One region of the Marinococcus sp. LNHM5E3-2.1 genome, then DNA from elsewhere that is predicted to be linked to it. Evidence: predicted binding sites of a transcription regulator. Region 1 holds the regulator's gene; the other holds the start of a gene.
The links. The regulator LexA, encoded in region 1, represses DNA repair genes until DNA is damaged. The targets are predictions, from matches to a motif close to CGAACATATGTTCG.
Positions count from the first base shown of each region.

Region 2: a site for LexA is predicted at 2,345-2,358, ahead of ACTRXH_RS10635 (YolD-like family protein). Genes of this name have one in related genera too.

Region 1 is NZ_JBQLIB010000001.1:745,017-752,399, forward strand. Features, by position in the region: gene ACTRXH_RS03875 (hypothetical protein) at 154-417, shown strand; gene ACTRXH_RS03880 (sigmaY antisigma factor component) at 588-767, shown strand; gene ACTRXH_RS03885 (hypothetical protein) at 883-1,185, shown strand; gene ACTRXH_RS03890 (hypothetical protein) at 1,333-1,575, shown strand; gene ACTRXH_RS03895 (hypothetical protein) at 1,646-1,939, shown strand; gene ACTRXH_RS03900 (hypothetical protein) at 1,961-2,287, shown strand; gene ACTRXH_RS03905 (hypothetical protein) at 2,461-2,760, shown strand; gene ACTRXH_RS03910 (hypothetical protein) at 2,856-3,080, shown strand; gene ACTRXH_RS03915 (hypothetical protein) at 3,210-3,524, shown strand; gene lexA (transcriptional repressor LexA) at 3,575-4,201, opposite strand; gene ACTRXH_RS03925 (hypothetical protein) at 4,360-4,602, shown strand; gene ACTRXH_RS03930 (YneB family resolvase-like protein) at 4,630-5,289, shown strand; gene ACTRXH_RS03935 (DUF896 domain-containing protein) at 5,357-5,596, shown strand; gene tkt (transketolase) at 5,780-7,383, shown strand, end outside.
Region 2 is NZ_JBQLIB010000008.1:88,275-95,657, forward strand. Features, by position in the region: gene ACTRXH_RS10625 (glycoside hydrolase family 1 protein) at 1-866, shown strand, start outside; gene ACTRXH_RS10630 (6-phospho-beta-glucosidase) at 940-2,268, shown strand; gene ACTRXH_RS10635 (YolD-like family protein) at 2,389-2,730, shown strand; gene ACTRXH_RS10640 (hypothetical protein) at 2,799-3,095, shown strand; gene aroA (3-phosphoshikimate 1-carboxyvinyltransferase) at 3,175-4,521, shown strand; gene ACTRXH_RS10650 (four-helix bundle copper-binding protein) at 4,567-4,896, opposite strand; gene ACTRXH_RS10655 (nitric oxide synthase oxygenase) at 5,008-6,099, opposite strand; gene ACTRXH_RS10660 (NAD(P)H-quinone oxidoreductase) at 6,293-7,267, shown strand; gene uvsE (UV DNA damage repair endonuclease UvsE) at 7,304-7,383, opposite strand, start outside.

The DNA.
Region 1 (7,383 bases):
AATTATTTGTAGTGATGTAGTTGTCCTGAAATCCTTTTTGTTTCTTTTTATATACATTTGTACTGGAGCAGAATCAATGTAATTTCAAAAGGGTGCCGCATGTATACCGCGTTGGTAACGTTTGTTTCCTATGCAATAGGGCGGAGGAGTGTTATGCTTTGGGTGGAACAGAAGTTGAAAGGAGCATGCGCTATCTCTCAATTTTCTTATGTGATCGATGAAGAAGGAAATGAAGTGTTCGTAGGGACTAAAGAAGACATTAGGGAAAAATTTCCGGCTAAAGAAAAGCATATTTTTAACACTGAAGAGGAATTGCTCAAAGGCATACGGGATTTTCGGGAAAACGAACGAATCATATCTGTCGTAAGCGACCTGCCGGTGTTAAATGAACAGTGGAAAGAGAAGGACAATATGTAACATGATTCGTTCAGGCCGGGACCGGACCGGGGGGATTTTTTTATTACTTACAGGGGGACCGGACTTTTTCCAGGAAGTCCGGTTTTTTATTAGGTGGGGGAGTATTAAAGGCATTGGCGTAGTATAATGAATAAAGCACCTCCCAGTCTTTGTCAGAGAGGAAGATGATGATGGACAAAAAAAGAAATACCGCCTGGCTGCTGGCTCCGCTGCTTTTGCTTCAGGCCTGGTGGCTTTACCGGGAAGCCGAAAAGCAGGGCAAAGCCAAATGGAAGTGGGGTCTGTGGGGATTAACACAGTTTCCGACCCCGGCAGTGGCTTTTTACGTCATTCATAAATGGAAGAAGTAAGCCCGGCTGCTGCTCTTCCGAGGTTTCAAACCGGCGTCGAGGTGTAATAGCATAAAAAGAAGCCGGGAATTCTGCCGGCACATGCAGCACCTATTAGAGTGAAGGGGCGACAAAAATGAAACAGGAAACCCAGGAAATTAACGAAATTGTACTCGACGAATCGGAGCTGCGATTTGAGTCTGCATACTTGTATCTCGAAACGTCCGATCCGGACCGGATCGGGGAAAGCGCCTGGACGATGGCCATTTATAATGCAGAACAGGAGTTTTCCGAAGAGTTTATCAATCGAAACAGCATCAGTATACGGTTCAAAACTGAAGAAGCAGAGTATCAGGGGCTCGTTCAATTTAAAAACATTGAAGGCGGCGGGAAGAAGCATTGCCACCTCGATGGTCTTGATGAACTGGTGCAGATATAAAGCAGGTATGACAACGGGTGACAGCGGAAGCTGGCGCCTGTTTTTTTATATGCACGAAAACCGGAAATCGGGGGAACGTTTAATACGTGCGAATTCGGGGATTATAGCTGTGAAAAGATGCTCAAAGATTGGAAAGGAGAGAAAGTCATGAGTCCGAGAAAAGAAGCAATGGCCCAGCTGGCCGGAAGAGTCGAGCGGGGGGAAATCGGCGCCGAATGGTCGCCGGTGGATGAAATCGAGCAGGATCGTTTTCAGGAGCTTGCGGAGCATGGATATGTTACGTATGACGATGCCTCCGGAGAAAAAGACCAGGCGGTTTACAGCGGTATTAAAATCACAAAAGAAGGCCGCGAGCTTTATGAAGAATACAAACGGCAGGTAGACGAATAGAAATTAACGCATCCCGCGGGCGGTTTTATACAAGCCGCCCTTTTAAAAGAATGAAATTCAGGAGGACGCGATGCCGACACTAGCACTAGAAGCTGTTAAAACAGTCTCCACAAATGAAGTTATTCAGGTAAATGAAGGTCACCTTCAGGCAGGCGGTGGACCGCTTGAACGCTGGACCGTTTCCATTACAGACTGCGACAACGAGGAATTTTTCCACCAGGCATTCGACAGTGCTTCTCCTGCGCTGGATTTATATTTTTACACCAGGGAAGGGTTCCAGTTTGGCGGACAGGCCTACATCACCCGGTCGGATCAGAAAAGCATAGAGCTTGAAGGAAGCAGTGCCCTTCAGGAACAATCGTAATCGAATAAAAGGAGGATGATGATGACACAGGAAGCGGATTTTTCCCAGGAAGGGCTGAAAGGCTACCACGTACGCCCGCTTCATTTTGCCGGGGAATCAGTCGAAGTGTATCAGGACGAAGAACTCGTGCTGCTCGTCCAGGTGACCACCTCGGCGATGGCAGCCGAAGCGAGTTTAAAGGAAGAAAACGTACCAGACTGGCTGTGGAGCATCGGCCTGGATTATCTGAAACAGGAAGCACCGACGGAAAGGAAGCGTCTTGTCATTACCGTGCAGGACGTGACGGACGGAGAAATAAACAAAACGTACGACAATTTATTGAGAGATTTCGAAGCGCCCTCGAGCTGAGAGGGTGCTTTTTGTTTTTATTTATATAGAAGAAAATGGCTAAAGGCTTCTTTTCCGGCAGGCAGAGAGAGAAACGGTTTTCACTCATTTGGGAAGGAAATTCTTTCGGAAAAAAACGGCCGGGTGTCTTCTCGAACCGAAAAAACTGTGGTATAAATAAGTGGAGGGGGTGGATGACAGTGGCTTTAGTGGAATTCAAATGCAGAACGCAGCCGCAGGTGACCTATAGCAGTGACGGTCATGAAATTCATTACAAGGTGATTGAATACGCCGATGGCTATGAAGTGGTGCTTCATTCGATGAGTGATTTTCAGCCGGCCGATGAAAAACTGTTATTTCATCAGGGAAGTCAGGTCATTCACGCCAAAGAGCATACTTACGTATTAGATACCTGCGATTGTGTGTACAGCGGTGAACCCGATGAAACCATCGATCATTCGATCTGTCACAAACCGTATTCTAAATCCATGTAAACAAACGCTAAGCGGAGCTTTCCTTCCCGGGAGGCTCTTTTTTGTGGCGGACGCAGGTACAAAAAATATTCTGGAAAATAGAAAGGGGCATACAAATGCTGCACTTTGAAAAGAAGGATCTTCACAATTTAAACCACGCGGAGGCGCCGTATGTATCCATTTACCAATACGGAAAAACGGACATCAGCAGCCATCCATCCGACAGCAGCCGGGTGGGGCTCTCCAAGCAGGGCATGATGAAGCTGGTGAATTACTGGATTGAAGAAGGCAACCTTGATGATAACGACAAGCAGCAGATTAAAGAGTGGCTCGACCAGTAACCCTTCAGGAGACGGGGAAGAAATTCGGGTTTAGCAGCAAAGGTGCAGGGAAAAGGAATCACAATTCACCAATAGAAAAACGAACTTCAGGCACGCATCGGCGCCGAAGTCGTTAAAGGGGGAATCGTGATGGCACGCCTGCTTGACTTTTACCACGGACCGTATGAAGGCAGCCCGGGAGAGTCTGAACATTTTAATGGACCGGTGCTTCACATCTTTGAGGGCGACCAGCTGCTGCTGTCGATGCAGATTACGGCAGAAGCGCTGGGGAAAAATGAACTGAACGTAGACATGACAACGGTGTATGAATGGCTCTGGCACCGGGGGCTTGAATTTATCGAACAGGAAAATATTACGTCAGCCACAGTGATAGTGATTACGGATAGAGATGTTGAAGGAAATAAAATTGTTACGTCGTACCGGACGCTTGCGTGCCGAGCATAATAGAAACGGGGCCGCCTGCTTCATTAAAGCAGGCGGCCCCGTTTATGTGATTAAAAGATGGTGCGGAAAACGCCGGTGACTCTGCCGAGTATCGTACAGTTTTCTAAAATGATCGGGTCCATGGTGGCATTTTCAGGCTGCAGGCGAATAAAGTTTTCTTCTTTATAAAACCGTTTGACCGTTGCTTCCATTTCATCGGTCATAGCGACAATAATATCGCCGTTATCAGCGGTCTGCTGTTTTTGAACGACAACAAGATCCCCGTCAAAAATGCCGGCCTCTATCATGCTGTCCCCCTGAATGGTAAGCATGTATACCTGTTCTTCGTCGGTCACCATGCGCTCCGGAAGAGGGATGTATTCTTCTACATTTTCCACCGCAGTGATAGGTTCCCCGGCCGTGACTTTACCGATCACCGGCACGTACACAGCTTTGCTTTCGTGAATCGGCTCGCTGCCCTGGTCTTCAAGCTCAAGCACTTCAATTGCCCGCGGCTTAGTCGGGTCGCGGCGGATTAAATTTTTGTTTTCAAGACGGGCGAGGTGCCCGTGCACCGTTGAACTCGAGGCGAGCCCCACGGCTTCTCCGATCTCCCGGACCGAAGGCGGATAGCCTTTTTCTTTTACTTCTTCTTTTATATAATCAAGAATTTGCTGCTGGCGCTTGGATAGCTTCATCTCCGCACCTCCTTTTGAGGAATTTTTCTGAGTAAAGTATAGCATGAGGGGAACAAAAACGCAAACACCCGTTCTAATATTTCTGTTGACGGGAACAGGTATTCTGGTATACTGGATGAATATAAGAACATACATTCTCATTCAGGGGGAACATGCATATGAATAAACTCAAAACCTTCACTTCAACGGACTGGACGATGCTTGCCTTATTTGCATTCGCGCTTTTATTTTTGGTATATTCAGCGGACGCTTCGATCACTCCGGACACGCTGGGCGGCACGGAAGCAGACCGGCCGGCAGAAATCGTCTATGAACAGGAGCATCCGGTTTTGAAGGACAGGCCGGGGTATCAGGAACAGCCGTGGGAACGAACGGTTTCGTTTGACGCTGCCGAACAGTAAAACACGAACGGAAAGGAACGCAGATAAATGAAAGCATGCATCATTTACGCCCGGGTAAGTACGGAAAAAGAAGAACAGCAGTCCTCGCTTGCCAGGCAGCAGGAGGAGCTGGAGGCTCTTGCTGCAGCGAACGGTTGGGCGGTGCAGCAGACCGTGACAGAACAGGAGAGCAGCTATTCCGTGGAACGGGACGGGCTTCTCCGTGTGTTTGAGCTCCTCGATGACACCGGGGCGGATACACTGCTGATTACCGATGATACGCGGCTTGGACGCGGAAATGCTAAAATCGCCGTGCTCCATGAACTGCAGAAAAGGGGCACGTCCATCTATACAGTGAAGGACGACGGGGAGCTCGAAATTGCGGATACCGATCATATGATTATGGAAATCTTGTCCATAGTGGAAGAGCATCAGCGCCGGCTGCATAATTTTAAAATTAAGCGGGGGATGCAGCGGGCGGTGGAAAATGGGTACCACCCGGAAGAAAATTTCGGATTAAACCGCAGCGGCGGCCGGAAGAAAATAGAGGTGCCCATTGAAGAAATTGTTAAGCTGAAACAGCGGGAGCTGACGTTTAAAGATATCGCTCTGACGCTCCGGGGCCTGGGCTATGATATTTCTAAAGCGACGGTGCACCGCCGTTATAAAGAATATGAACAGCAGCGCGCAGAGATAGAACCGCAGTGATTTGTTTGCGGTACGTCGCTGTTTTTAATATAATAAAAAAGGAACGCCATTTTAAGGGAGGCAACTTATGCTTTCGAAAGAAAAAATTGACCGGATTAATGAGTTAGCCAAACGTCAAAAATCGTCGGGGCTGACTGCAGAAGAACAAGAAGAACAGCAGGCGCTGCGTCAGGAATATTTAAGTAAATTCCGTTCCTCGTTTAAAAACCAGCTCGAAAACGTAAAAGTGGTGGATGAAGAAGGCACGGATGTAACTCCAAGCAAGCTCGAGCGTGTCAAACGACGGAACCGCAGCTTCCGGCATTAAGATAAAAGAGAGGCCTGGTCTTAACAAAGAGCAGGTCTTTTGATTTTCTTCTCTATTAACACGCTTGTGTAATCGTTTTAAAACCTTTATCATAAAAGCGTACTAGAACACGGAAATTCCCGCGGGGTCAACTCATAAGTGCGGGTTTCCACCCAAAAATACATACAGTGGAGGGACATATGCATGGCAATTAGCACAGAACAGTTAGCAATTAACACGATTCGGACGCTGTCCATCGAAAGTATTGAAAAAGCCCAGTCGGGTCACCCGGGGCTTCCGATGGGAGCGGCGCCGATGGCGTACGCGCTCTGGACCAAATCCATGAACCACAACCCGGCCAATCCGGACTGGTTTAACCGCGACCGCTTCGTGCTGTCCGCCGGACACGGATCGATGCTTCTATACAGCATGCTGCACCTGAGCGGCTACGACCTCTCGCTCGAGGAACTGAAAAACTTCCGCCAGTGGGGAAGCCAGACACCGGGCCACCCGGAATACGGGCATACCGCCGGCGTGGAGGCAACCACCGGCCCGCTCGGCCAGGGACTGGCCATGGGCACCGGGATGGCGATGGCGGAGCGCCATCTGGCAGCCAAGTACAACACCGACGACCACGCCGTGGTGGATCATTTCACGTACGTGCTCTGCGGCGACGGCGACCTGATGGAAGGCGTTGCTTCGGAATCGGCGTCCCTCGCCGGCCACCTGAAGCTCGGCAACCTGGTCGTGCTGTACGACTCCAACGACGTGTCGCTTGACGGCGCGCTTCACCAGTCGTTCTCCGAAAACGTGCTGCAGCGCTATGAAGCCTACGGCTGGCACACGGTCTTTATCGAAGACGGCAACGACGTTGATGCGATTGAAGCAGCGATCGAAGAAGCGAAGCAGTCCCCGAAACCGTCGATGATCGAAGTGAAAACCGTCATCGGCTACGGAGCACCGAACAAAGGCGGCACGAATGCGGCCCACGGCGCGCCGATCGGCGACGAGGAGTACAACCTGGTGAAAGAAGCCTACCAGTGGGACTACGACGCGTTTCATATCCCGCCGGAAGTAACCGAGCTGTTTGACGAAGTCAAGCAGGCCGGTGCGAAGGCCGAACAGGAATGGAACGAGCTGTTTGACACCTACAAGCAGGCGAACCCGGAACTCGCCGGCGAACTCGAACAGGCGATTGCCGGCGAGCTGCCGGAAGGCTGGGATGCCAATCTGCCGGTCTTTACGGATGAAAAAGTAGCGACCCGTGCCGCATCCGGCGATGTGCTGCAGGAAGTAGCGGCCGCCGTGCCGTCGCTCTTCGGCGGATCGGCCGACCTGGCCGGCTCCAACAAGACACTGATCAAAGCGGAGAATGATTTCAGCCGTAACGACTACACCGGCCGCAACATCTGGTTCGGTGTCCGCGAATTCGCCATGGCGGCAGCGGTGAATGGCATTCAGCTGCACGGCGGTCTGAAGCCGTTCGGTTCGACCTTCCTGGTCTTTTCCGATTACCTTCGTCCGGCGCTGCGCCTGAGCGCGTTGATGGGGCTGCCGCTGACTCAGGTATTCACGCACGACAGCATCGCGGTCGGTGAAGACGGCCCGACACATGAGCCGGTGGAACAGCTGGCGGCGCTCCGGGCGATTCCGAACCTGAACGTGATCCGTCCAGCGGACGGCAACGAAACGGTCGCTGCGTGGCGCGTGGCGATGGAAAGCGAATCGACGCCAACGGCGCTCGTCATGACCCGCCAGGGCGTACCGACGCTCGAAGACACGAAGGAAAAAGCGGTGGAAGGCGTCCG
Region 2 (7,383 bases), on a different contig from region 1:
ACATGTATGACTTTCACTATCCTAATGTAGTCGACATGAAGCGGGCGGCCCAGGTGGGCTATCATACGCTTCTGTCCCACGTGTTCGCGGTTAGGGCTTTTCGTGAAAAAGACCGCGCCGGCGGGGAAATCGGCATTATTTTGAATCTGACACCTTCCTATCCAAGGAGCAGCCACCCGGCAGATCTGAAGGCTTCCCGGATTGCGGATTTATTTTTCAACCGGAGCTTTCTTGATCCAACGGTGCTCGGGGAGTATCCACAGGAGCTGATTGACCTGCTCGGGGAGCACGGGATGCTTCCGGATACCGAGAGCGGGGACAGGGAGCTGATTCAGGAAGGGAAAATCGACCTGCTGGGTGTGAACTACTATCAGCCTCGCCGGGTTAAAGCGAAGGAAAATCTCCCGAATCCAAGTGCTCCAATACTGCCGGAATGGTTTTTCGACCACTACGAAATGCCCGGCCGGAAGATGAACCCGTACCGCGGATGGGAAATTTATCCGAAGGGTGTCTATGACATCATGATGAATCTCCGGGATAACTACGGGAATATTCCGTCGTTCATTTCTGAAAACGGCATGGGGGTTCAGGATGAAGCCCGGTTTATGGAAAACGGGATGATTCAGGATGATTACCGCATTGAGTTTATTCAGGATCATCTCGAATGGCTGCACCAGGCCATCGAAGAAGGCGCTAACGCCAAAGGGTACCATCTCTGGTCGTTTATCGATAACTGGTCCTGGATGAATGCATATAAAAACCGCTACGGCTATTTTTCCGTCAATATTGATACAGAGGAGCGCACGCCGAAAAAGAGTGCCTACTGGATCACGGCCGTCCACAAAAATAACGGATTTGAAAAATAACATTACGGGGCCGTCTGTCTACACGCAGGCGGCCTGGTCTGTATAAATATAGGCATAAAAAAGGAGTGGGACGATGAAGGAAGGTATTAAGATTGTAACGGTCGGCGGGGGATCCAGCTATACACCGGAGCTCGTGGAGGGCTTTATTAAAAGACACAACGAACTGCCGGTGAAGGAACTATGGCTCGTGGATATTCCGGAAGGAAAAGAAAAATTGGAGATCGTAGGAAGACTCGCCCAGCGCATGACAGCCGAAGCAGGTATTGATATGACAGTGCACCTTTCCTACAGCCGGGAGGAGGCGCTGCCGGGAGCGGATTTTGTCACGACCCAGTTCCGGGTGGGCATGCTTGAAGCACGGGCGAAGGATGAGCGGATACCGCTCGCTTACGGCGTGATCGGTCAGGAGACGAACGGGCCGGGGGGACTGTTCAAAGGACTGCGGACCATTCCGGTTATTATTGACATTGTGCATGATATCGAGCGGCTGTGTCCGGACGCATGGCTTGTAAACTTTACGAATCCAGCCGGCATGGTAACAGAAGCGGTGCTGCGCTATACAAACCATGAACGCATTGTCGGCCTCTGCAACGTGCCGGTGGGAATGCAGATGGGGGTGGCCGATGCACTTGGAGTGGAAGGCAGCCGGATACAGATTGATTTTGCGGGGCTGAATCATATGGTGTACGGGCTGAACATTTACCTCGATGGCCAGAACATAAAGCAGCAGGCGCTTGAAGCGATGGCAGATCCGGCGAATGTCTCCACCATGAAAAATATCGCAGCGCTCGGATGGGAGCCTGATTTTATCCGGGCTCTGCAGGTGCTTCCCTGTCCGTATCACCGGTATTACTATAAAACAGAGGAAATGCTGGCCGAAGAACAGGAGGCTGCCAAAGAAGCAGGTACCCGGGCCGAAGTCGTCCAGGGGGTGGAGGAGGAGCTGTTTGCCCTTTATGCCGATGAAACGCTCCGGACGAAGCCCGAGCAGCTTGAGCAGCGCGGCGGGGCTTATTACAGCGAAGCGGCCTGCAGCCTGATCAATTCGATATATAATGACACCCGGGACATCCAGCCGGTTAATACGAGAAACCGCGGTGCCATTGCAGGGATTCCAGCAGAGTCGGCGGTGGAAATCAGCTCCGTCATTACGAAGGACGGTCCCCGGCCGGTGGCTGTCGGGGAGCTTCCGGTGGCAGTCCAGGGACTTGTGCAGCAGATCAAGTCGTTTGAACGGGTCGCTGCCGAAGCGGCAGTAACGGGAAGCTACCAGACGGCTCTTCTGGCGATGACGATTAATCCTCTCGTCCCGTCCGACACGAAAGCAAAGCACATGCTTGATGATATGCTCGAAGCTCATAGAGAACATTTGCCGCAATTTTTCCAGACAGAAAAGATTTGAAATGATGAAGGTCTCCTAATGCAGGAGGCCTTTTTTGTCAGAAAAAATTTTCCATATTTAAAAATAAACCACAAAAAGAACAAATGTTCGTGTATACTGAAGCGGAAGGAGGCGTTACGGATGAAAGAAAACAAATTAACCCCGGGGTCGAATATGCGCTGGGAATCCAGCCGGATGATTCTGCCGGAGCACCGGGAAATGTGGCTGCGTCATCAAAAAGAGGACCGAATGAAGTTCAGGCCTCTCTGGGATGAGCAGCAGCTTGAGGAATTTTCCCATCGCCTTCAGGAGGCTCTGACGGCTGGGACAGAAGTGACGCTTCACTTGTTTGATCCTTATGCAGAAATAAAAATGACCGGAAAAATTCTGCATCTGGATGCGCTGAACAAAACAATTAAAATAGAGGCGGGTGGAGACGTCCGGCATGTCGGCGTGCAGGATATTATGGATCTGGAAACGTAAACGCACGTTTTTGAAATAGGCGTAAGGGAAAGGAAAATAAGAACAGAACTCAAAAGGGAGAGGATGAAATGAAGGATAAAAAATTCAGCAGAATTTCTTTAACGTCTTCCCTGGGAGGTCTCGGACTGATTGCTGTATCGATTATTGTTTCAGCGGTGTTTTCCCTTCCCGACAACAGTCCCCTGGTGCCGTTATTCGGGTCGCTGCTGACGATCGGCATTCTGCTGCTTGCGCTCAGTGCATTTATGAGCATGATTGCTTTTTCGCGCCGGGAGCCGGGATGGATGAAGCTGAGCGGCTGGATTGTTATGGCGGTGCTTCTTCTCTGGTTTATGGTCAGTCCGGCCCTTACCGGGGTGGTATAAGTCTTCGGAAAAAACGCTGGTTGCGCGCAGTACTGGTTCGTGGTGTAATGTAGAAAAAGATGCAGAGGACGGATGTTTTATGAGTACACCAGATTTTCGGGCCCGCTCGCCGTGGGCATCATTAACGGATGTAGACAAAGTACACGTTTCTCCAGTTGCGCCCGGATCGATTCACACCTCTTTGACGGTGCCGGGAAGCAAGAGTTTTACGAATCGGGCCCTGATCATGGCCGCGCTTGCAGAAGGCACGTCCACTCTTTCAGGCATTTTAAAAAGCGATGACTCGTACTGGTGTCTTGGTGCGCTCCGGGCGCTTGGCGTAAAGTCCGAAGTGGAAGGAGATACGGTCACGATTCATGGATGCGGTGGCCGGTGGCCGGAGGAGGACGCAGAGCTTTACATAGGCGCTGCCGGCACTACGGCCCGTTTCCTTCCGGGACCGCTTGCCGCCGCCGGGAGAGGGGTTTACAAAGTGGAAGCGAGCAAACGGATGAGCGAGCGTCCGGTGGAGCCGTTAATGGAAGCCCTGGAAACGCTCGGGGCCGACGTTCATTACATAGATAAAAAGGGGTTTTACCCGCTTGAAATTCATGCGGGCGGGCTCCCTGGGAAAGAAGTGACCATTTCCGGGAAATTATCGAGCCAGTTTATCAGCGGCCTGCTGCTGACGGGCGCCTATACAGAGGAAGGCCTGCGCATCCGGATTCCGGATTACATTGTGCAGCATGCCTATGTACACATTACGCTCGATTTGATGAATCAGTTCGGGGTGCCGGTCACGTACAATGAGGATTTAACCGATATGCAGGTACCGGCAAAGAACTTTCAGGGCCGGAGTATGGCGCTTGAAGCAGATGCGTCGACAGCCAGTTATTTTATGGCACTCGCGGCACTGACGGCCGGGACGGTCCGTATTAATAATTTAACGATGGACACCAACCAGCCGGATATAGGGATGGTGGATGTGTTTGAAAAAATGGGCTGCCGGGTGGAAAAAGGTGACACCTACATTGAAGTTGCAGGACCCGAACAGCTTTCGGGAGGATTTGAGCTCAGCATGAAGGAAATGTCCGATCAGACGCTGACCGTTGCTGCCCTGGCTCCGTTTGCCGATGCGCCGATTACGATCCGGGACGTGGAGCATATTCGTCACCACGAATCCGACCGCATTCATGCAGCCTGTACAGAGCTCCAGAAAATGGGCATCCGGGTGGATGAATACTCGGATGGACTGAAAGTATACCCGGGGACACCAATCGGTGTGTCGCTTCACTCGTACGATGACCACCGGGTGGCTATGGCCCTTTCACTGATTGGTGCGAAGGTGCCCGGGATTCATATTGAAGACCCGGGGTGCGTATCGAAAACGTGTCCGACCTTCTATGATTTGTTTGAAGCAGCCGGCGTACCGGTGAAATTTTCATAAAAAAGAAGCCCTCTCCATTTTTAGGAGGGGGCTTTTGTGCAGAAATTATGACGCGGCAAGCTCCCGGCATGCTTTTTCGCAGCGGTAGCAGGCATCTGCGCAGTCTTTGCAGTGCTGATGGTCATGCTTGGCACATTCATCTCCGCATGTTTTGCAGGCCTCTGCACACAGCTGAGCGGTCTCTTTCATCAATGGACTGTTGGACTGTATTGCTTTAGCTGTCAGAGCACAAATGTCTGCGCATTCACGGTCGAGACGTATACATTCGGCCATCATTTTCACGTCGTCTTCCTGGAGGCAGTCGTTAAAGCACTGATTGCACTGCTTCATACATTCGATGCATGCTTCGAGGCATTCCTTCTGTGTAGCGTTCATATTTATCACCCTTTCTAATATTAGATACTGGTATAGGGGTTCCCGGAAGGGGTATTTATTCAAACGTAAAATATGGGGAAGCCTGCCTGCTTCCCCTGATGCTTTGTATCATTATTTATAGGGATGCTGCTGGTAAAAGAAATTCGGCGTGTGCATGATATTGCGGTAGGAGCTGTGGAAAATATGAGTAGCGGCCGGCGATACCGGCGGGATTAGCCACGTCCAGTCTCCGGTTACTTCCCGGCCTGTTTTTTGTTCCTGCTGCTCAAACCGTCTGAACTGCGAGGCGGCCGTGTGATGATCCACCATGCTGACGCCTGCTTTTTTATATGAATGAAGCACGGCGCGGTTCAGCTCCACAAGCGCCCGGTCCTTCCATAAGCTTCCCGCGTACGTCCGGTCGATGCCGAGTACGTCTGCAACCCGTGGCAGCATATCGTAGCGGTCCCCGTCTGCGAGGTTACGGGCACCGATTTCCGTTTCCATGTACCAGCCGTTAAACGGCGCGGCCGTATACGTGATGCCGCCGATCTCCATTTTCATGTCCGAAACAATTGGGACAGCATACCATTTTAAACCGAGAGTAGAGAAAGCATCGCTATCCGGATGGCTAATCGGAACCTCGAGTACTTCTTCGGCTCGGAGCGGAAACCACTGGGGATCGCCTTCGTTTACCTGAACAACCAGAGGAAGAAGATCAAACGATGTTTCTTCGCCTTTCCATCCCAATGATTCACAGTATTTTGTAAAGGGTACAGACTGCGGGTCGCCAATGATTGTCCCGTCCCGCTCGTAGCCGGCGTAGCGGATCAGCTGGTAGTTCCATATGCGCATCCGCTCCTGACCGTTTTTGACCGAGGGAAATACGGAGATAGTCGGAATGATTTTCCCGCCATTTTCTGCGTAACGGATATGGCGGCGGAGCGCTTCGGCTGCCTGCTCTTCGGTGCGCACGTACCGGCAGTCGAGAACCTGGAGGCTCTTCCAGAAAAACCGGCCGATGCAACGATTGCTGTTTCGCCAGGAGACCTTCGCTCCGAATGCCAGCTCCTCAAACGTGTGCTCATAATGCCCGGAAGCTTCAATTTCCTGCTCTACATTTTCCCAGCGGGCCTGAAAAATTTCTGATGACTGATCTGTTTCCCGGTAATATTGCTCTAAAAATGCGTATGCATCCTGTTTTAATGCTTGTATATTAGTCATTATTTGTCTGCACCTCAGCTTTTGCCTTTTTTCCAGTATAAAGGTATTAGCTGCTATTATCGAAAAATCAATCCTGTAAAAGCTATTTCCCGGGAAATAAATAGATGCAGCAGTAGATAAACGCATAAGTTGACACGGTCTTTAAGGAAGCGAATACTGGAAACGAAAGATTAAAGGAAGTGAGTTGATAGCAATGAAAGCAGTAATTACTACAGAAACCGGCGGACCGGAGGTGCTACAGATTCAGGATCGTGAGGCTCCAAAGCCGGAGATGGATGAGGTGCTGATCAGGGTAAAAGCAGCAGCCGTGAACCGGACCGACATTTTAAACCGGGAGGGCAAGGCCGGATATATCGAAAACCCGGTGCTCGGAATTGAAGTGGCAGGTGTGGTGGAAGAAGCAGGTACTGAGAACCCATTTTCACCGGGCGACCGGGTGATGGGGCTTGTGAATGGCGGCGGCTACGCAGAATATGCCGTCATGCGGGCCGACCGGGTGATGCGGATACCCGAGGCGTTCACGTATGCCAAGGCAGCAGCCGTGCCGGAGGTATTCTTAACGGCGTACCAGACGCTTTACTGGATCGGGCACCTGAACCAGCATGAATCCGTTCTGGTCCATGCCGGGGGAAGCGGAGTAGGCACGGCAGCCATTCAGCTCGCAAGCCAGCTTTCGTCGGCCCGTGTACTTACTACCGCCGGATCAGAAGAAAAACTGGAATTTATTCAAAAGCTCGGCGCAGAAGTACGCATCAACTATAAAGAGCAGAATTTTGAGGAAGAGGTGCTTGCGGCTACCGGTGATAAAGGTGTAAATGTGATTTTGGATTTTGTCGGGGCCTCCTACTGGGAACAGAACCTGAAAAGCATTCAAACCGATGGACGCTGGGTTTTAATTGGCGTGCTTGGCGGGGCGAACGTGCCGAATGTGAACCTGATGAAGCTGCTGATGAAGCGCGTGCAGCTGACCGGGACGCTTCTTACACCGCGGAGCGACGAGTATAAAGCCGAGCTGAGCAGGGATTTTGTGAAGCATGCGATGCCGCGTCTTGAAGACGGCTCCATCCGTCCTATCGTAGACACGGTGTTTTCATTTGAACAAATTGCAGATGCGCACCGGCATATGCAGGATAATAAAAACATCGGAAAAATCATATTGGAATGGTAGAAAAGAGCCTGGGTTCAGGCTCTTTTTTATGGCTCTTTATTTCCACTGGAGCTCTGCACCGCCGGTCCGGGTCACGTTCCGCCGCGAAGCGAGGTCTTCGACGAGCTGCAGAAGCG